One region of the Chitinibacter bivalviorum genome, then DNA from elsewhere that is predicted to be linked to it. Evidence: predicted binding sites of a transcription regulator. Region 1 holds the regulator's gene; each other region holds the start of a gene.

The links. Region 1 encodes FNR, which switches genes on or off when oxygen is low (the NO sensors DNR and NnrR bind a similar motif). Its sites were predicted from a motif close to TTGATNNNNATCAA; they were not measured.
Region 2: the regulator FNR is predicted to act here: its motif matches at 1,258-1,271, upstream of HQ393_RS06945 (hemerythrin domain-containing protein).
Region 3: the regulator FNR is predicted to act here: its motif matches at 1,872-1,885, upstream of HQ393_RS12285 (phosphoketolase family protein).
Region 4: the regulator FNR is predicted to act here: its motif matches at 1,531-1,544, upstream of ubiU (ubiquinone anaerobic biosynthesis protein UbiU).

What each region holds. Positions count from the first base shown of each region.
Region 1 covers NZ_CP058627.1:917,405-920,552, forward strand. The annotation lists gene nagE (N-acetylglucosamine-specific PTS transporter subunit IIBC) at 1-71, shown strand, start outside; gene HQ393_RS04190 (PTS sugar transporter subunit IIA) at 95-580, shown strand; gene HQ393_RS04195 (hypothetical protein) at 654-1,340, opposite strand; gene fnr (fumarate/nitrate reduction transcriptional regulator Fnr) at 1,365-2,111, opposite strand; gene hemN (oxygen-independent coproporphyrinogen III oxidase) at 2,268-3,148, shown strand, end outside.
Region 2 covers NZ_CP058627.1:1,465,091-1,468,238, forward strand. The annotation lists gene HQ393_RS06935 (nitric-oxide reductase large subunit) at 1-454, opposite strand, end outside; gene HQ393_RS06940 (RrF2 family transcriptional regulator) at 691-1,149, opposite strand; gene HQ393_RS06945 (hemerythrin domain-containing protein) at 1,328-1,741, shown strand; gene HQ393_RS06950 (DUF2249 domain-containing protein) at 1,745-1,963, shown strand; gene HQ393_RS06955 (hypothetical protein) at 1,967-3,148, shown strand, end outside.
Region 3 covers NZ_CP058627.1:2,588,721-2,591,868, reverse strand. The annotation lists gene HQ393_RS12285 (phosphoketolase family protein) at 1-1,785, opposite strand, end outside; gene HQ393_RS12280 (sodium:proton antiporter) at 2,256-3,148, opposite strand, start outside.
Region 4 covers NZ_CP058627.1:3,037,726-3,040,873, forward strand. The annotation lists gene HQ393_RS14440 (U32 family peptidase) at 1-457, opposite strand, end outside; gene ubiU (ubiquinone anaerobic biosynthesis protein UbiU) at 460-1,464, opposite strand; gene gnd (phosphogluconate dehydrogenase (NAD(+)-dependent, decarboxylating)) at 1,779-2,690, shown strand; gene HQ393_RS14455 (M14 family metallopeptidase) at 2,873-3,148, shown strand, end outside.

The DNA.
Region 1 (3,148 bases):
TTGGCCCTAAAGCTGAGCTGATTGCTGATTCGTTGCGTGCTGTTCTGGCTGGTCAAGCTTCAAAAAAGTAATTGAGGCAGCGCCACAGTCTAACGTGGCGCCAAAGTCCTCTAACCCCGGCGAGATCGTACTGCTCTCACCATTAACGGGTGAAGTAGTGGCTTTAGAGAATGTGCCAGATGCGGCATTCGCAACTAAAGCTGTGGGTGATGGTGTGGCCATTTTACCAACGGGTAATTTGGTAGTGGCACCGTGTGATGGGCAATTGGTTAAGATTTTTAATACCAATCACGCTTTTGCTCTGATCAACGATGCAGGTGTTGAACTGATTGTGCACATTGGTATCGAAACTGTGAAACTCGGCGGGCAAGGATTTACCCGTCTGGCTGAACAAGGTAGTTTCGTGAAGGCAGGACAACCCGTACTTGAGTTAGATCTTGAATACTTGGGTGCAAATGCCAAATCAATGATTAGCCCAATTGTTCTTACGAATGCGGATCAATTTGCACCACTGACCGAGCTAGCATCTGGCTCCGTGATTGCAGGGCAAACCGCGCTCTACACGATCAAACAAAAATAATTGATTCTGTTAGCAAAAACGCCACCTTCGGGTGGCGTTTTTTTTGCTTAATAGGTGAAAGTAGTATTCAAACTCAGTATTGGGCTAGCAGACTGGCGAGTTGATGTACGGGTGATGCTTCATTTTGCGGTAAAAATGGAAATAACTGAGTAGTTTGCGGATGGTGGGCGATGAATTGGCTAGGCGGATGCTCAAGCAAGTACCTGCGAGCTAGGCTCGCGAGTGTCTGGGTTTGTAATTGCTGCTGCGCCAAAAATTTGGCTAACTGGTCCAAAATATCAGGCTGAGTTAAGGTGAAATTTGTATTGCCCGTCGACGTGGGGGCTACACCATCCCACGCTAAAAAAACATTCGTGCCTTGCGGTGTCAGCAGTGCTTGCCATAGCTGATGCATAAAGCTTGCTGCACCGATATTCCCGCAATGTAGCCAGCCATTACTGATGGGTGAAAGTGAATTTAAGATGGGAGCGTGTAAATTGAGTGATGCAATATCGCCGCTGACTAGGGTAATAAACCCATAGTAGGGTGCCAGTGGCGCTGGGATAATAAATGCATCAACTAAATTGTGTGAGCGCTGCTTTAATTCGCAGGCGTAAGCTGCGTTTGGAGCTTGGATGAGCAGTAGATTCGAGCCTGGGCTGGGTGTATCTGTTTGGCTCTCTAGTGGATGAATACTGTACTGGCCGCTTGGAGGGCTGAAATTGAGTCTAGCGCTAATTGAGGGTATGAGCTCAGAGGGGGCAATCAGATGGGTTTGCATCAATATACCCCCTGTTGGGCTTAATTATTCATCGTGGCAAGTATTGAGTAGCTTTTTCAGGCTATCAATATTTTCTAATTCAATTAAACGATTCTGTACTTTGATAAAGCCTTGATCTTGAAACTTAGATAAGGTGCGGCTCACCGTTTCTAATTTGAGGCCGAGGTAGCTGCCGATCTCCTCACGAGTCATTCGTAAGTGGAAGCTGCTTGAAGAATAGCCGCGAATTGCAAACCGTTGCGATAGATTCAATAAAAACGCAGCCAAACGCTCTTCAGCCTTCATATTGCCAAGTAATAGCATTACGCCATGGTCACGCACAATCTCGCGACTCATCACTCTGTGGAAATGGCGTTGCAATAGTGGGATTTCGCGTGATAAATCTTCAATATCATTAAATGGCAACTCGCACACTTCGCTGTCTTCGAGTGCAATTGCATCGCAAGTGTGGACGTCAGTGCTGATGGCATCCATGCCCATTAGTTCACCTGACATATGGAAACCAGTTACTTGCTCGCGGCCATCTTCTGAAATCACGCTGGCCTTGAAGAAGCCTAGGCGAATTGCATATAAAGAACGGAATGGCTCGCCAGCACGATACAGCGCTTCACCACGTTTGATCGGGCGGGCTTGAGTGATGATGGTGTCCAGCTCTTGCATTTCATCTTGTGATAATCCCATTGGCAGGCACAACTCACGCAAGCTGCAATTGGTGCATGAATTACGCAGGTGGCGAGGTGAAAGATCGCGTACTTGAATGGGGGAAATCATGAAAATCTCACAAGAATAATAAACGTGCAGGAGGAGTATTGTAACTCTCTGAAGAGGTAGATACCCCAGTGTCATTGCATTTGACTTGATATAAATCAAGTTGGATCATTGTACTAGCTTTTAAGCTGCCGCTGCTAGTATGGAGAACGAGTAAAAATGACGATTTTGAATAGTTTGAGCAGCGCTCAATTGCCTGGATCGGCGGTGGTTGATTTTGATCGTGAATTGATTGTCCGCTATGACGGAAAAGGGCCTCGCTATACTTCGTATCCGACTGCAGACCGCTTTACTCACCCAATCTCGTCTGAGCAATATCGAGGTATTTTGCAGCAACGCTCGCCTGGTGCTTTGCTCAATCCTTTGTCGCTTTATTTTCACATTCCTTTCTGTAATACCGTATGTTACTACTGCGGCTGCAACAAAATTATTACAAAAGACACTGGCAAAGCTGATTTGTATATCAATTATCTTACAAAAGAAATTGAAATGCACGCTGCTGAGTTGCCCAATCGGCCGAAAGTGGGGCAGCTGCACTTAGGCGGCGGGACGCCGACGTTTATGTCGGAGGCGCAGCTTACTCGTTTAATGAATGTCGTGCGTACTCATTTTGACCTCTTGCCCACGGGCGAGTTCTCTATCGAGATCGACCCCCGTAAAGTGGGCGAGCCCATGATTAAAACCTTGGCAGAGCTGGGCTTTAATCGCATGAGTGTCGGGATTCAAGATTTTAATCCAGCGGTGCAAGAGGCTGTCAATCGGATTCAATCTGAGCAAGAAACACGCTCGGTGATTGAAGCCGCACGCATGCATGGGTTTAAGTCTGTGAGTGTGGATCTCATCTATGGTTTACCCAAGCAAACGGCAGAATCGCTCGCGAAAACCATTGAGCGTGTGTTAACGCTCCGTCCTGATCGTATTGCTTTATACAATTATGCGCATTTGCCAGAGCGGTTTATGCCGCAGCGTCGTATTAATGAGGCAGAGCTGCCGAGTGCCGATGTTAAGCTCGATATCTTGCAAAACTCAATCACGCAATT
Region 2 (3,148 bases), 550 kb from region 1:
CTTGTTGCATCGCCAGCGCGCGATCAGCCTGAATCGTCACCGTATCTTTGGCGGCGTCGTAGGTGTTGGTACGCATTACCGACACCACGCGCACATCGATCGGCGCCTGCTCTTCCCGATTCAGTTGTTCATAATTTTTATGATATTGCTGTTGCGCCCAGATATTACGTAGCGCGAGTACTTCGCGATGCAGCCAGTCGGCTGACCAATCCGGCGCCACATAGCTGCCATGCCCCCAGACTGAACCCATTTGCTGGCCGCCTGCAGACAGCCAGGCTTCCTGACCGCGCTGAATTTGCTCGGCGGTATACAGCACTTTGCCATTGCTGTTGACGATTTGCTGCGGAATCGGTGGTTTGTCGAGATAGATTTCCCTGCCTATCCAGCCTAAGGCGGCAAAAGACAGGAAAAACACAATCGCAAGCCAGCGCCAAAGCGTGCGCGTTTTTTGCATGATAGTTCTCCGTTGAGGGTGAAATGGGATGTCAAGTCCAATAAGTTACATATTACATGCAACTTTTATGAATATGCAAATTATATACATATTAAAGGCTAATTATTGCGCACAACATCGGTAACGGAGTTCATAGGCCAAGGAAAATATGATCAAAAAAAGTAGGTATATCTCTAAAGCTATTTTAAATAGGAATCTATAGAGACATACCTAATGGTGTATTTTGGAGAAGAATGTCAGGGACGAAAACCCGTAGGGTGAAGTTCGATGGCAAAGACCGCCCCCAACTCGACCGGATTACTGATCAGATCAGCCAGCGTGTAACGATCGAGCACAGCATATAGCGCCTGCAGCGCTTCATTTAGGATGAATTTGAGTCGACAGACGCTGGCGATATTGCAGCTATTGTTTTCACGGTCAAAACACTCGACCATTGGGCTGTCTTCTTCGCTCAGTCGTACCAAAGCACCAATATTGATCGCCGATGGTGGGCGCGATAAGAGCATGCCACCACCCTTACCACGCATCGTGTCGATAAAGCCTTGTCGCGACAGAAAATTAACGACCTTCATCAAATGATTATCCGAAATGCCGTACGCTTGGGCGATTTCGCTGCGCGTCACCACTCCGCCATCTTTCATTGCCACATAAATCAGTGTACGCAAACAGTAATCGGTAAAGACATTCAGGCGCATATACTGGTATCCTTTTCATAACACGCATTTTTAATACATATTACCTCAGAATGGGTAGTGTGCAATGGGAGTTTGTACTGATGTTGCCTCTACCTCTAAAGAAAATGCCTGACTGATATCAAATCAGCATAACGAAAAGCTGCATAGGCTGTTGGAATTATCTAAAGGAGTACCAGCGATGAGCATCACCACCGCATTACAACAACAGCATCGCCAGTGCGATGAATTTCTGGCGCAAGCTGAAAGTGCGGCCCGTGCTGCACAATGGGGTGATTGTGTGACAGCGACGCAAGTGTTTTGCCAAATGACCGAGGCGCATTTTGCGCTGGAGGAAGAATCGCTGTTTCCTGCTTTCGAGCAGGCCACCGGCATGAGTGGTGGGCCAACGCAGGTGATGCGCGGCGAACATGCGCAGGCCCGCGATCTGATGCAGGGCTTGCAAGATGCGGCGCAAAACTGGGATGCCGATGATTTCATCGGCTGCGCCGAAACCTTGTTGATTCTGCTCCAACAACACAATATGAAAGAGGAAAATATCCTCTATCCGATGTGTGATCGCAGCATCCCCGAATTTGCCGAGCGGATTGCGTAAGCCATGGCCAATCTCAAGCTGGACTTACGCGGCCTTGCGCCACCCGAACCGATAGAGCGGATTTTGCATTGGCTCGACGCAGCCATCGCGGGCGAAACCCTCCTTGCGCATCTGCCCCACACCCCTTACCCGCTGTACGATCATTTACGCATGCGTCCCTGCCACTGGGACTGTGCTGCGCATGCCGATGGTTCGGCGATACTGACCCTGCATCGAGACTGAACGATGTTCCAGCCTGAATTTAGCTTGCCCGTCGCACTACCGCTGCGTTTTTTTCGTACCGCGCCAATCTGGCTGGCGCTGGTGGCACTACTGGCTTTCGGTCTGGATGAGAGCGACTGGCAGCAGCGGTTTTCACCCGCCATGTTGGCATTAACCCACCTGCTGATGCTGGGCTTTGTGGGCAATATCATGATCGGCGCGCTACTACAGGTCAGCGCCGTGCTGGCCGGGGTAAAGGCGACAAATCCGGTTTTCTGGGGGCAGTTATTGTGGCTAGCCTTGCAAGGTGGAGCCGCACTGCTAGCAGCCGGTTTGTGGCATATGCAGCCGATCTGGCTACAGGCCGCGGCAGTGATCTTATTCACCAGCCTGGGTGGCTTGGCGCTGTGGCTGCTGATCGCGCTATGGCGCAGTGGCGTTGCGACACCCTTGCGCTGGGCGATTGTGGGTTTGGGCTTGACCGCACTCAGCGGCGTACTGTTAGTTAGCTTGCTCAGTACGGGCTGGCCCGCTATCGCGCTCAATGATTTGTTGCGCGCGCATATAGCGTTAGGCAGCATCGCCTGGGTTGTCGGGCTGATTATCGCTGTCGCCTTTACCGTCGTACCGATGTTTCTGGTCGCGCCAGCGTGGCCAAGTCGTTTAAATTGCTATTTATCGCTGGCCTTGCTGGCGACAGTATTGGCGGCTGCGCTTGATGCCCGCTTGCTGATGCTACTGGCACTTCCCGTACTAAGTTGGTTGCTGGCGCTACTGAAACTGCTTCGACACAGCCAGCGCCGCGCCGATCCTGCGCGCTATTTATGGGGCTGGGGCGGTTTCAACCTATTACTAGTGACGGTACTAATCCCATGGATGGATCAATGGTCCTCGCTCTTGAGCACGCCATCACAAGCGCCCATTATGCTCGCTGCTTATTTTCTGTTCGCGGGCGTCCTCCCGATTATCACCGCCATGCTGGCCAAAATTATACCCTTTCTGCTCTGGATGGATTTCAGACTGAAAATCAAAAGCGGTGGTGGCTTGCGGCATATGGGGCAACTCTTTCCCGAACGCTGGCTAAAAAAGCTGGCCTATCTATGCTTCAGCATGGGTATATCTTTCTTCCCTTTGTATTTATTAGCCTTTAAGTCAATACCTATCATTTTAATAATTTATGCAGTTGCCTTAAGCTATTGCATAGAA
Region 3 (3,148 bases), 1.7 Mb from region 1:
GTTCACATAGTGACGTGAACGCAATACGTGGTCAGTTACAGACAACAAAGTGTTCGCATCAGCTGGCAAGTAAACACGGATCACTTCAGCTTTTTTGTTCACCACGTGATCGATAAAGCCTGGATCTTGGTGAGAGAAGCCGTTGTGGTCTTGACGCCATACGTGTGAAGTCAACAGGTAGTTCAACGATGGAATCGGTTTGCGCCAGTTGATGTGACGAGTTGTTTTCAGCCATTTAGCGTGCTGGTTAAACATTGAATCGATCACGTGGATGAACGCTTCGTAGCAGCTAAAGAAACCGTGACGACCAGTCAAGTTGTACGCTTCGAGCCAACCTTGGCAAGTGTGCTCAGACAAGATTTCCATTACACGGCCATCTTGTTGCAAGAAGTCATTGGTTTTGTCTTCTTCGAAGTAGTTCGCCAACCAAGTTTTACCTGAAACTTCGAATACGTCGTTCCAACGGTTAGATGCAGTTTCATCTGGGCCGAAGATACGGAAGTTTTTCTCTGCTTCATTTTCTTTCATGATGTCGCGCAGGAATTTACCCATTACGCGAGTCATTTCAGCATTTTCAGTGCCTGGTTTTGCAAATTTAACTTCGTAGTTACGGAAGTCAGGCATTTTCAGGTCTTTAGACACTTGGCCGTGTACAACTGGGTTAGAGCCGATACGTTTTTGACCTTTTGGTGCCAATGAAGTCAATTCTTCTTTTACTGAGCCGTCGTCGTTAAACAAAGATTTAACGTCGTAAGAAGCCAACCATTTTTCCAAGTTCAGTACATTCTCGCCGTCGATATCAGAGAATGGAACTTGGTGGCTGCGCCAGTAGTCTTCTACTTTTTTGCCTTTGATTTCTTTCGGGCCAGTCCAGCCTTTTGGCGTGCGCATTACAATCATTGGCCAACGTGGGCGAACGATTGGTTGACCAGCAGCCACTTCAGCTTCAGCTTTAGCGCGGATCGCAGCAAATTTGTCCATACACAAGTCCATTGCCGCAGCCATGTCTTGGTGGATTTGTACGAATGTTTCTGGTTTGTCGTTGAATGTTTCGTTTTTCAATTCAACGAAGATTGGCTCGTAGCCATAACCTTCGAACAATTTAGTTACTTCTTCTTTGTCCATACGGGCAAGAAGTGTTGGGTTAGCAATTTTGTAACCGTTCAAGTGCAAGATTGGCAGTACAAAACCGTCATTGATCGGGTGGATGTACTTAGTAGAGTGCCAAGAAGCAGCCAATGGGCCAGTTTCAGCTTCACCGTCACCCACTACAGCGATTACTACTTGGTCTGGATTGTCCAAAGCCGCGCCGTATGCGTGTGATACTGAATAACCCAACTCGCCACCTTCGTGCATAGAACCTGGAGTTTCAGGAGCTACGTGTGATGGTATGCCACGTGGGAAAGAGAATTGTTTGAACAGGCGTTGCATACCTGCTTCAGAACGATCGATGCTTGGGAAGAACTCTTCGTATGAACCTTCCAACCAAGTATTCGCAACGAAACCAGGACCACCATGGCCAGGGCCAGTGATGTAGATCATGTTAACTTCGCGTTCAGTAATGATGCGGTTAGCATGAGCAAAAATGAAGTTCAGACCAGGTGTAGTACCCCAGTGACCCAACAAACGTGGCTTGATGTGCTCGCGTTTCAGCGGCAGTTTCAGCATTGGATTGTCGAGCAAGTAGATTTGACCAACAGACAAATAGTTTGCCGCTTGGAAATAGCGATGCATTCTATCTAATACGCTTGGAGATAACGGTTGAGCCACGGTAACACCTCTTATTTGGGTTGTGTTTAGTGATTGCTAGGTAAAAGGCTGTATTCCCTTCACCCGATGAAGCCAGTATACGGAGCGCTGGCTTCTGCCTACTGATGCAAATCAAATCCTGCGTTGGCTTTTAGTCCATCCTGGCTAAATTGCTTGATACAGCGCAAAAAGTTGACCTGTTTTTGTAATTTTGTTACTGAGCCTTGGCATTTTTTTGTTGAGTCAAACAACAAATGTCCAAGCACTTCAAGCCGAAAATACAAACCCACTCAACTTGCCAGTGTCATAGCATACAGCTTGAGCTATTTTTTTCAATGTAAACATTACAAGTTACCTAGTGATTACTGTCGCAGATAGTTCTTGAGGATTTCGATTGTTGCTTGGTGAGGTAGTGCTACTGTGCGCTGCCGTGTTTGTGGCGTGAATGATTGAGGCAATAAAAAGCCCACCGCGATGGGTGGGCTGAGCTTGTGAGTAGCAAATGATCAGTAGTGGAAGAATACCAAGGTCATCACAATACACACCGGCAGCAAGCAGGCGATGGACCAGCCCATATAGCCAAAGAAGCTTGGCATTTTGACGCCACGATCTTCAGCCACCGCTTTAACCATAAAGTTGGGGGCGTTACCGATATAGCTCATCGCGCCCATAAAGACCGCACCGCAGGAAATCGCCAAGAGCGTTGAGGCGTATGGGCCCATCATATGTGCCGCATCGCCATGCGCCAGATTGAAGAACACCAGATAGGTCGGTGCATTATCAAGGAAGGCCGACAAAATACCGGTCATCCAGAAATACATCGAGTCGTGCGGCGTGCCATCGGGATTGCTGACTAGCGCGACCAGATTGGCCATTGCGCCATCAGAGCCGGCCTTCAAAATCGCAATCGCGGGTGCCATCGCGATAAAGATGCCGGCAAATAGCTTGGCGACTTCCAGAATCGGCCCCCAGTTAAAATCGTTGCCCGCACGCACTTGAGCTGGCGTGATTTTTAAAGAAATCAGGCCAATCACCAGCAATAGCACATCGCGCACAATGTCTTGCAAGCCAAGGTGCGAGCCCATGACTTCCCATTCGATGCCAGGCTTCCAAACACCCGACATCACCACGAGGCCGATAATCGCCGCAAGCAGGTAGAAATTACGCTTGCCATAGATTTTGAGCGCGCTATCGGGCGTTTTGTCGCGCGGTAGTACGCCTTCTTTTTTGAAGTAATAGCTATCAATGGCGTAAAACATCGCTAAGAGCAAGGCGCTCATCAGCAAGACCGGACCAGCCATATGTTCAACCGTCCACATAAAATCCACGCCCTTCAAAAAGCCGAGGAAGAGCGGTGGATCGCCCAATGGTGTTAGACCGCCACCGACGTTGGCAACGA
Region 4 (3,148 bases), 1.5 Mb from region 1:
TTTTCTCGGCGTTGATGGCCTCGACGGTGGCGCGGCTGGCTTCGAGCGGCGGTACCCAGCGGATCGCGCCCGCATTGGCATGCCAATCCAGCGCTGCGCCGTTGTAGATATTCAAATGTGGGCCCGCGATATAAGCGATGCCCGCTTCGCGCGCGACGCGGATTGCGCCCAGATCATTCGCCTCAATCACGCCGCCTTCTTGCGCCAAGCGGCGCAGGCTGGATAAATCCGAGCCCGATTCAAGCACCGCTTGCGAGCTATAGATGATTTGTTTGCCAGCTTGAGCCAGCTCTGCACCCAGCGCGAGCCAATCGGCGGTGCGTAATTCATGGCGGCGCGAGCAGACGACTTCGCCCAGATAAATCGTTGCCACCGGCCAGTCGGCCGCTTGCGCATAAAAATCGAGCACTTGCTGTTTGGGCCAGTAGTACAGTAGTGGGCCTAGAGTGAGTTGCATCGTTACCTCCATGGGCGACTGTAGGCGCCGAGGGTTTGTTGATGGCCTTCGGATACTTTGGTCAGCGCTTGTTGCCACGCGGGTTTGACCGAATAACGCGCATCGCCAGCGGCATCTATCGCCGCGCGCAGTGTTTTGGTCACTTCTGCCGTGTACGCCGGGCTGCGCTGGCGGCCTTCGACTTTGATCGCTTTCACGCCAATGCGGATCAGCTCGGGCAGCACCGACAGCGCATTCAGGCTGGTTGGTTCTTCCAGCGCGTAATAAGTGGTGTCATTAACGTCAAACCGACCTTTACACAGTGTGGGATAACCCGCAGGCTCATCTGCCTCAAAATGATCGATCAATATCCCATTGAGGCGTGTATCCATGGTATTGCCCTTGGGTAGCCATTGCACATGGCTTGCGGGTGAACACACCCCATGGGTATTGGGCGATTCGCCCGTCGCATAGCTCGATAAAATGCAGCGCCCTTCGGCCATCACACACAAGCTACCAAAGCCAAATACTTCGATCTCGACGGACGTGTTCTTGATGACGTACTCCACTTGCGGCAGTGTCAAAACGCGCGGCAATACGGCGCGGCGGATGCCGAAATAATCTTGCGCCAGATTCACCGCTTCAAAATTGGTTGCCGAGCCTTGCACCGATAAATGACGATTAAGCTGCGGATGCACGCGCATCGCGTAATCGAGCAGGCCCAAATCAGCCAAAATCACCGCATTCGCGCCCGCATCGGCGGCGGCATCAATCGCCGCGTGCCATTCTTTGACACGACCCGCTTGGGCGTAGGTGTTGATCGCCACCAGCACTTCACGGCCGCGAGATTGGGCGTATTCGATGCCCGTTTTGATTTGCGTATCGGTGAAATTAAGCCCGGCGAAGTTGCGGGCATTGGTGGCGTTTTTGAATCCCAGATAAACCGCGTCAGCCCCTTGGTCAACCGCAGCTTTCAGTGCAGGCAGGCTACCGGCGGGGCAAATGAGTTCGGGCAAATGAGCAGACATAGCAGCTCCCAGTTTGCAGACGAGTTTGCAGATGGGGCAGCTTAGGACGACTGGCGAGCGAAGGTTTTAATGCAGGTCAAGTTTTGGCTGACTGTTTTAGGGGCATTGGAGGTAGACGAAAAGGGTCAAATTGCAGCTTGGATGAGGGAAATTTCGCCAAATTTCGCGAATTAGGTAAATTAATTAGGGAATTAGTGTAAATCTGGCTTGGCGTTCGCGCTGTCTTGCTAGAAAATACGGGTACGCATTTTTTATGGCTACAGGCACGCCAGTGACTATCCGTCTCTGGCTGGACACCTCGAAGGAAATACACAATGAATATCGCAATGATCGGTTTGGGCAAAATGGGCGGCAATATGGCGCGCCGTCTCTCGCGCGGCGGAGCCAATGTATTTGGTTTTGACGTCAGCGCAGAGACTCGTGAAGGTTTGGCTAAAGAAGAAGCCAACTTTCGCGCTTTTGCATCTGTGCCTGAGCTGATCGCTGCGCTGCCAACGCCACGCGTGGTGTGGTTGATGTTGCCATCGGGCGATATCTCTGAAGCCGCTTTCACTGAGTTGAAAACATTGCTGGCTCCCGGCGACTTGATCATCGACGGCGCGAACGCGATGTACAAAGACAGCCAACGCCACGGCGCTGAATTGGCTGCGTTGAACATCAAATTTGTTGATGCGGGTGTTTCAGGCGGTGTTTGGGGTCTGCAGAACGGTTACTGCTTGATGTTCGGTGGCGACAAAGACGCCGCTGAAATCGCTACGCCATTCATGAAAATCTTGGCACCAGACGCAACACGCGGCTGGACGCACACTGGCCCAGCTGGCTCTGGCCACTACACCAAGATGCTGCACAACGGTATCGAATACGGCATGATGCAAGCGTTTGCTGAAGGCTTTGCAATGCTGAAAGCGAAAAAAGAATTCGATCTGGATGTGGCTGAAATCGCTGAAACTTGGCGCCATAGCTCAGTCGTGCGCTCATGGTTGCTCGACTTGGTGGCTGAATCTTTCTCGCATGACGTTGAATTGGCCGATCTGAACGCCTATGTACCTGATTCAGGTGAAGGCCGCTGGTCAGTGCTGGAATCGGTTGAGCTGGGCGTTCCCGCGCCCGTGATGGCAACGAGCTTGTACGCGCGTTTTGCTTCACGCGGCAATGACGATTACGCGATGAAAATGCTGTCGCTGATGCGCAATGCGTTTGGCGGTCACGCCATGTCTAAGAAATAAGCGGTCACGCCATGTCAAAAAAGTAAGTGGTCACGCGATGTCTAAAAAATAAGCGCTGAATAAAAGTGCTTAAAGCCCAAAACGCCGTCCCCGACGGCGTTTTTTTACGCTCATCTTCTCGCCATTTCGCGGCAATACCGCGATAATTGCGACTCTTTGATTTTCTTGTGGAAACCGCTGCGATGATCCATCAGCACATGCTCAAATCTTATGTCTACACTGGCCTCACCGCAGGCCCGAAACTGGTCGTGCTCGGTGCGGTACACGGTAATGAGATTTGTGGCCCGCTCGCGATTGAGCGTGTCATGCGTGAGCTCGATTCGGGTGAAATAGTGTTGCAACGCGGCCAGATTACGTTTATTCCGGTGACCAATCCCTTGGCGCACGCGAAAAACGAGCGCAATGGCGATCGCAATCTAAATCGCAATCTGCGCCCCAATGCCTTGCCACATGATTTT